2 regions of the Guptibacillus sedimenti genome follow, and region 1 is predicted to be linked to the other one. Evidence: a T-box and tRNA genes for the amino acid it is inferred to sense, from the RefSeq annotation. Region 1 holds a T-box; the other holds one or more tRNA genes.

Region 1 (4,192 bases):
GCCTCTACAGCAGCAGAAAACTCTCAATCCGCCATGGTTGTGGGCGTGTGCACTTTACCAGACTATAAACGAAACGGTTATGCTACAACATGTACGAGTAAGTTATGTTTCGACGTTCTACAAGAAGGGAAAGTGCTTTGTCTTTTCTATGATAATCCTGATGCAGGTGCGATATATAAACGGATTGGATTTCAGGATATTGAAAAATGGATGATGATCCGTTTTGAAACTGAAACATCTATGACGTGAAGAAAACGATCCCTCTCTATACGGATCGTTTTCTTCACGTCTGGAATTAATTCAATTTCTATTCAACTACTTTATTCCTTTTGACAAGTTTGGAGTTATACGATTTTGTCATGAGCTAGTCACATGTCAATCTAATATCCACTTGAGATCACCGCCTAACTTTCTTACTATTAAAGTGTTGATCGAGTTTACAAGATTCGATTTTTGGTCATACTGTACACTTAGAAAATCGTTTAGTGGATAATGGAAGGAAGGAAGAATGAAATGAAAAAATTAGGGTCGTTAGTTTCTATTCTTAGCATGGCGATTGTTCTCGCGGCATGCGGACAGGATAATGCAAATGAATCTGATAATAATTCAACAGCTGAAGAGACGCAAGTTGAGACGCTTGAAGTTGCACTTGATACTCCTGAAAAAGTAGAAAAAGGTGAAAAGGTTACATTCTCTGTCACGGTTACACAAGGAGAAGAAAAGGTAGACGATGCAGATGAAGTGATGTTCGAAGTATGGAAAGAGGGCGCTAAAGAAGAGAGTGAAATGATCGAAGCTTCTCATGATGGCGATGGCGTGTATTCGGCTGAACAGCAACTTGATGAAGCCGGAAAATATTTTGTTCAATCTCATGTAACTGCTCGAGATCTACATACGATGCCGAAAAATGAGATCATGGTAGGTTCTGAAGAAGAAGCCGCTTCTGAAAGTCATGAACACGAGCATGAACATGAAAGCGCCGTATCCATTCATCTCATGAAGCCTGAAGAAATGAAAGCCAATGAAGAGGTTATGTTAATGGCACACCTGCAAAAAGACGATGCCGCTTTAACAGGTGCTGACGTTCGTTATGAAATTTCGAAAGTGGAGGAAGAAAAAGCTGAGTGGATTGACGCTGAAGAAATGAAAGACGGCGAATACGAAGCCACAACTTCGTTTAAAGAAGCTGGTGATTACACAGTTACCATTCATGTCGAGAATGACGAAGGACTTCATGAACATACAGAAGAAAACCTAACAATCACAGAATAACGCAAAGGCTCTCCCTTTAACTTGAAAGGGAGAGCCTTTTATTAGTTTAATTTGATCTTCTTAAATTTTCGTTTCCCTACTTGAACGACGAGTCCATCTTTTACTGTCACTTCTTCGTTAACATTCGTGACTTTCGTCTCATTCAGTTTTATGCCGCCATTTTTCACCATTCGTCTCGCTTCACTCGTTGAGGATAACATGTCGAGCGAAACGAGTAGATTCGGCACTGAGATTGAGCGCTCACCTTCCCATATCACTTCCTCAATATCGGTTGGAAGCTGCTTTTGCTGAAACACTTGCTGAAATTGCGCTTCCGCACTTTGAGAAGCTGTTTCTCCATGAAACATGCGAACTATGGTTTTGGCGAGATTCATTTTAGCCGTTCTAGGATGAATCTCATTTTGTTCAATTTCCTGTCGAACCGATAGCTTTTCATCAAGAGATAAGTCCGTAATGAGTTCCGTATACTTTATAACTAGCTCATCCGGAATGGACATCGCTTTTCCATACATTTCGGATGGCTTCTCAGTTATTCCGATGTAGTTCCCTTTTGATTTAGACATTTTCTCAATTCCATCTAACCCTTCAAGCAGCGGCATCATTAACACAACTTGCTTCTCTTTCCCAAACTGTTCCTGAAGGTGACGCCCCATGAGAACGTTGAAATATTGATCGTTTCCACCAAGTTCAATATCACTTTCCAAATGAACAGAGTCATAGCCCTGCATGAGTGGGTAAAAGAATTCATGAAGAGAAACAGGTTTATTCGCCTTCATTCGATTTTCAAAGTCGTCACGTTCAAGTAGACGAGCAACTGTAATTTTTCCGGCGAGTTCAATTACATCTTCAAATTTTAATTCAGAAAGCCACTTTGAATTATAGTGAAGCTCTACCTTGCTTTGATCCAGAACTTTTCCAAACTGCTCAAGGTAAGTCTTTGCATTTCTTTCTACTTCTTCGTCAGTAAGCTGCACTCTTGCCGTAGACTTTCCTGTCGGATCACCAATTTTTCCGGTGAAATCTCCAATAATCAGTTGGATAATGTGACCATTTTCTTGAAACTGTCTTAATTTATTTAACACAACGGTGTGTCCAATATGAACATCGGGCGCTGAAGGATCAAGACCCAATTTAACTTTAAGCGGCTTATTTTTTAGAAGTGAAGTAGCGATTTTCTCCTTAAGCTCCTCTCCAGGAATGACTTGACTCGTTCCATGGGTATAGACCGCATATTGCCTTTCCATTTCCTTTCTTTGTTCTGCTGATAACTGATCCATGCTCCTGTTCATTCCTGTCGACCTCCTAATAAGTAAAATTTGATAATATAAAAAGCCACGCCCCTATAATAAATAGGGACGTGGCTTAACACGCGATACCACCCTGATTGAAGAAATAAATTCTTCCGGCTCGATTTGGATAACGGTTCTCCCGTTCCTGACTAGTAGGATCACTCCGTTCGTCAAGAAAGCTCTGAGGGGTAATTCACGGCTATGCTGTACCAGTTCACACCACCCACTGGTTCTCTGCCACTACTGATCATAACGCGCTACTGCTTCCTCTTCACAGCTTTTGATTATTCCGATACATGAATTTCTCATTACTTTATCTTTTTTTACTTTGGTTGTCAATTGATCTTTCATACTTCGATCTGCAAGTTATAAAAAGCAGCCTGCGAAAAAGACAGACTGCGTGTCTATTACTTATGATTCAGTTCCTTCAAAACGACTGTTGAAAGAATCTCAATAAATTCATCCTGGGCATTCGGCATTTCCGGTCGATAATAGTTTGCGCCAATTACATCGGTCACAACTTTACATTCGTAGTCATTATCGAACAAGACTTCTAGATGATCCGCGACAAAACCAACTGGCGCATAAACGAACGAAGTAAAACCTTGCTTTTCGTGAAGATCTCTCGTTAAATCCTGTACGTCAGGACCAATCCATGGATCAGGGGTGTTTCCTTCACTTTGCCAACCGATTGCCACGTTTTTAACGCCAGATTCTTCAACGATGAGGTCGGCTGTTTCTTTCAATTGATCAGGGTAAGGGTCTCCATTTGCGATGATTTTCTCAGGTAAGCTATGGGCAGAAACAATTAGTACTGCTTTTTCACGCTCTTGGTCAGACATGTCGTCAAAGATAGCTTTAATTCGCTTTGCCCAATAGGTGATAAACTTCGGCTCATCATACCAGCTTTCTACTGAATGAATAACCGGGCCTCCGATTTTCTCCGCTTCTTGTTTAGCTCGTCCATTGTATGATTTGATGCTAAATGTGGAGAAATGAGGAGCGAGGACGATGCTAACCGCTTCTTCAATTCCATCATTGTGCATCTCTTGAACAGCATCTTCAACAAAAGGTTCAATATGCTTTAATCCGATATATAGCTTGAATTCAATTTCGTCTTGAACCTTATTAAGATGAGCTTCTAGCCCTTTCGCCTGGTCTTCTGTTATTTTCGCAAGTGGCGAAATACCACCAATGGCTTTGTAACGATCTTGGAGGTCTTTTAATTGTTCATCAGACGGCTTACGACCACGTCGTATATGTGTGTAATACCTTTCAATGTCCTCTTCTTTATACGGCGTTCCATACGCCATTACGAGTAATCCCATTGTTTTTTTAGCCATGAATGTGTTCCCCTCTCGTCCAATAATTAATTAAACAAACTATCTTTTTGTAATTATTATCATCTAGCTATCAGTATACCTTTTTTTCTCCCCTGAATCAAAGGAAACCGAACTTAAATTCGCAACGTTCTGTGTCATACTCATTGAACCAAATCTTTATGTAGATTGCCACTTCCGATGCGCTTCCTTCACTAGTATAGCGGACATCTTGCGTTCTGTCTTTCTCTTCTTCTACTTCAATCTCAAGCCTGCCCACCAACGATTGTTTTCATACTGCTGTGAAGTAGC
Region 2 (4,192 bases), on a different contig from region 1:
CCTAAAAGTAAGATCATCATTGGGTAACCCCAGATGAATGCGGAAAATTCGGTTATTGCATTTAAAATAGCGTCCATTGCCAACACTCCTTATATGTAGTACTAGTTTAATTATCCATATAGTGGGAGAGCGAAACGCTATTTGTAAAATTATGAAAAAATGAGTACAAAGACATAGAGCCGGTTTTCACCGGCTCCCGTTTAATGCATTTGAGGTGGCTGATTGTTTTGTTGCTGTTGCGCACCACTCAGTTGGTTCTTAACTTGTTGTATTTCATTAACCTGAGCTGGCGCTGCAGGTTGATAGTACCCTTTCTGCTTTGCGTACTGATAAAGGCTATACTGTCTCTGTTCATCTGTATTACGGATCTGTTGAAGAGCCTGCCGGAGTTGCTGATTATCAGCTTGAGAAATCACGCTTCCGTAATTACTTAAGCTACTGTTTAACACTGATAAATAGTCGTTTACCATATCTTTTTCGTTCATAAGATCCCTCCTTAGCTTAGAAAGCCCATTAGTTGTTGTTGTGTATGACGTGCATCTTGAGCATCTTTTTGTAGCATTTGCTTAAGCTGTGGGCAGGTACACGACTCCGCGTAGGAATCAAGTTTGTTTGCAAGTGTTTCGTGGCCGCCAATCATATGACGTAAGTTTTGAAGTTCAAGTTCATTAAGTTGACTCATCCAGTTTCCCTCCTTCATTTTAATCATGTTTAGTATGAATGGGGAGGTTTGGAAATATACAACCTTAAGCGATAACATTTCGTTTGTTAGAAAATTGTTGATACGTCTTTTCACGCATGATGGTTTTAAGAATCTCTACAACGTGATAGACGTCTACATAAGAAGAATAAAGGGCAATCGGTGCGAGCCTAATCACGTTTGGAGAACGGAAATCTGGAATGACGCCTTGTTGTTTTAACGCTTTACATATACGTGCGGCATCATCATGCTCCAAACAAACGTGTCCACCGCGCCGATCATCTTCTGATGGGTTCGTAATCACAAAGCCATCTTCTATTAAGTTCTCTTGAACAAGTTCCATTAAAAATCTGGTTAGGGAAAGCGATTTTGCTCGTATCGATTCAATTCCTGCATCATTCATCAATTCTAATGACCCGATTAATGGGGCCATGCTAAAAATATGAGGTGTTCCAATTTGATAAGCGCCTGCGGTTTCTGCATGAGTAAGCGTATGACTCATATCAAATTGCACGTCCTTTTTTGAACTGAACCAACCCGCAAGTCCAGGGCGTCTTCCCAGGTGATCCTTATGAACGAAAAGGCCGCCAACTCCACCAGGTCCACTATTTAAGTATTTGTATGTACACCAAACGGCGAAATCCACCTTCCATTCATGAAGTTTATGTGGAATGGCTCCTATTGAGTGAGCCAAATCAAATCCGATGATCGCTCCTTTATCATGAGCCGCTTTCGTTAACTTTTCAATATCGAGTAATTGACCACTTCGATACAGAACAGAAGGAAGAAGAATTAGGGCAACTGTCTCATCAATCGCCTCAATAATGTCATCTTCCAATAGCGTTCTACCATCTTGACTTGTAACTTGAATAAGGTGTGTATCTGGTGATAACCCGTGAAGTTCTAATTGACTTTGAATCGCATAAATATCCGATGGAAATGTTAGAGAATCAGCAAGAATTTTCGTCTTTTTACCAGAAGGTTTAAAAAATGTAGCAAGCATCTGATGAAGGTTAGTTGTTATAGATCCGGTTGTCATGGTTTCAGAAGAATGGGCGCCAATTAAGGTAGAAGTCATTCCACCAAGGTTCTCAGCCATATAAAACCAGGGTTGTTGACCATCAGTCCAGCCGTCTATTCCATGGTGTTTCCAGTCTTCTAGTGATTGAAGAAGAGAGGATTCAGCTTTTTTTGAAAGAAGACCAAGAGAATTTCCATCCATATATATCCTGTTCGGATTCAAATAAAATTCACGTCGGAACTTCGCAAGTGGATCTTTCTCGTCGAATTTTTTAGCATTTTCAATGGACTGTGTTAAACTCATAAGAAACAGCTCCTTTTCTACCACTAATCGTATGAAAGGGATAAGGACCTGTCAACGCTTTCACTCTTTGTGCAAAAAACTTTCTTTGTTTTTTTAGGATAACGATTGACTTTTTAAATGATCTAATGGTATATTATTAAACGTCGCTGATGCACAGCACATGCGGGTGTGGCGGAATTGGCAGACGCGCTAGACTTAGGATCTAGTGTCTTACGACGTGGGGGTTCAAGTCCCTTCACCCGCACCATATATTTTTTGCGCCCGTAGCTCAATTGGATAGAGCGTCTGACTACGGATCAGAAGGTTAGGGATTCGACTTCTCTCGGGCGCACCATACATAATGTAAGTGGCGGTGTAGCTCAGCTGGCTAGAGCGTACGGTTCATACCCGTGAGGTCGGGGGTTCGATCCCCTCCGCCGCTACCATATTTCAATTTCATCATGGAGGGGTAGCGAAGTGGCTAAACGCGGCGGACTGTAAATCCGCTCCCTCAGGGTTCGGCGGTTCGAATCCGTCCCCCTCCACCATGATTGGGCTATAGCCAAGCGGTAAGGCAACGGATTTTGATTCCGTCATGCGCCGGTTCGAATCCAGCTAGCCCAGCCATTTGCGGGTGTAGTTTAGTGGTAAAACCTCAGCCTTCCAAGCTGATGTCGTGGGTTCGATCCCCATCACCCGCTCCATTACATATTTTAGAGAAGAATACCAGAATGAACTTTCCATCATAATTTAAATCATGATATACTAATGATTAGATGAGAAATCTTCTCCATATCATGCGCCTTTAGCTCAGTAGGATAGAGCAACAGCCTTCTAAGCTGTGGGTCAGAGGTTCGAATCCTCTAAGGCGCATACCAAAAACCCTTGAATAGAATTTCTATTCAAGGGTTTTTTTGTTCTTATACACACGAGTAAGTGAGCATAGAGGTCATTTGCAATAAACGAGTAGAGCATCTAATTTAAAGATATATTTGGTACTGAATGGACAAGGATAATCGAAAGGAATTCATCTTGTTTTAAAGGAGGATGAGGAGATTATATCCGAACGATTAATTGTAATTTAATTAATTTGTTCACTTTTAGTGGTTTGTTGTCCCATTTTTCTTTCGTTTGTTTCTGTTTTATGCTACTATATCCGTAGAAATCATTCGTTGCAGTAACTGACGACAATTGTGGAAATAACCATAGGGGAGCTGTGACGGACTATGCCGGTCGTCTGGGCGAAGAAATGAGACAACTCATTCTTTACCAATTTTCAGGAGGAGTTTATATGACAAACGAAACAAAAATTTTAGACGGTAAAGCAGTTGCTAATCGCATAAAAGAAGAGTTAAAGACAAGAGTTGCATCTCTTAAAGAAAAGGATGTGACTCCAAGCCTTGTGACTATACTTGTTGGAGATGATCCATCTTCTGAGACCTATGTAAGAATGAAAGGCAATGCGTGTGAGCGGGTAGGAATTACCTCTAAAAAAATTCACCTCTCCGAAGACACAACAACTGAAACGCTCGTACAGACAATTGAAGAGTTAAACCGGGATGCTTCTGTGCATGGTATATTGCTTCAACACCCCGTTCCATCTCAAATTGATGAACGTCTTGCTTTTGAAACCATTGCGATCGAGAAAGATGTTGATGGTGTAACGAGTGCTGGCTATGGCCAAACAGCTCTTGGATTTGGAACTTATCCATCTTGCACTCCTGCAGCAATCATGAAAATCATGGAAGACTATGATATTCAAGCTGAAGGAAAGCACGCTGTTGTAATCGGCCGCAGCCCAATTTTAGGAAAACCAGTATCTGCGCTTTTATTAAATCAGAATGCAACAGTAACAACTTGTCATTCTAGAACTACTAACCTTGCTTCGCATGTGCAGCAAGCAGATATCGTCATTGCTGCAGTGGGTAAGCCGGAATTTATTAAAGGTGACTGGGTTAAAGACGGAGCTGTTGTGCTGGATGCTGGATATAACAAAGGAAACGTTGGGGATGTGGAATATGAAGCGGCTGCTAAGAAAGCGTCCTATATTACACCTGTTCCGGGCGGCGTGGGCCCAGTTACAATTGCGATGCTATTAAAACATACTGTTGATGCAGCTGAAAAAACAGTTCAATAAAAAGAAGTAAAGTTAAAAGTAGTTTCATTGGAGGAGGCACCTTGTTATCGTG

What was found. The T-box of region 1 lies ahead of tyrS (tyrosine--tRNA ligase). A T-box ahead of a tRNA ligase gene usually reads a tRNA of that ligase, here a tRNA-Tyr.
Region 2: it encodes a tRNA-Tyr, which carries the amino acid that the T-box ahead of tyrS (tyrosine--tRNA ligase) is inferred to sense. The anticodon was not compared.

The regions. Positions count from the first base shown of each region.
Region 1 covers NZ_JAQQWV010000006.1:60,076-64,267, reverse strand. Annotated here, with positions in the region: gene PQ578_RS19310 (GNAT family N-acetyltransferase) at 1-249, shown strand, start outside; gene PQ578_RS19305 (FixH family protein) at 514-1,272, shown strand; gene tyrS (tyrosine--tRNA ligase) at 1,314-2,561, opposite strand; T-box leader at 2,621-2,845, opposite strand; gene hemH (ferrochelatase) at 2,969-3,904, opposite strand.
Region 2 covers NZ_JAQQWV010000003.1:88,606-92,797, forward strand. Annotated here, with positions in the region: gene PQ578_RS14920 (alanine/glycine:cation symporter family protein) at 1-77, opposite strand, end outside; gene PQ578_RS14925 (spore coat protein) at 201-485, opposite strand; gene PQ578_RS14930 (hypothetical protein) at 497-682, opposite strand; gene kynU (kynureninase) at 747-2,024, opposite strand; tRNA gene PQ578_RS14940 (tRNA-Leu) at 2,187-2,271, shown strand; tRNA gene PQ578_RS14945 (tRNA-Arg) at 2,282-2,358, shown strand; tRNA gene PQ578_RS14950 (tRNA-Met) at 2,373-2,449, shown strand; tRNA gene PQ578_RS14955 (tRNA-Tyr) at 2,467-2,551, shown strand; tRNA gene PQ578_RS14960 (tRNA-Gln) at 2,556-2,630, shown strand; tRNA gene PQ578_RS14965 (tRNA-Gly) at 2,634-2,707, shown strand; tRNA gene PQ578_RS14970 (tRNA-Arg) at 2,803-2,876, shown strand; ZMP/ZTP riboswitch at 3,171-3,253, shown strand; gene PQ578_RS14975 (bifunctional 5,10-methylenetetrahydrofolate dehydrogenase/5,10-methenyltetrahydrofolate cyclohydrolase) at 3,295-4,140, shown strand.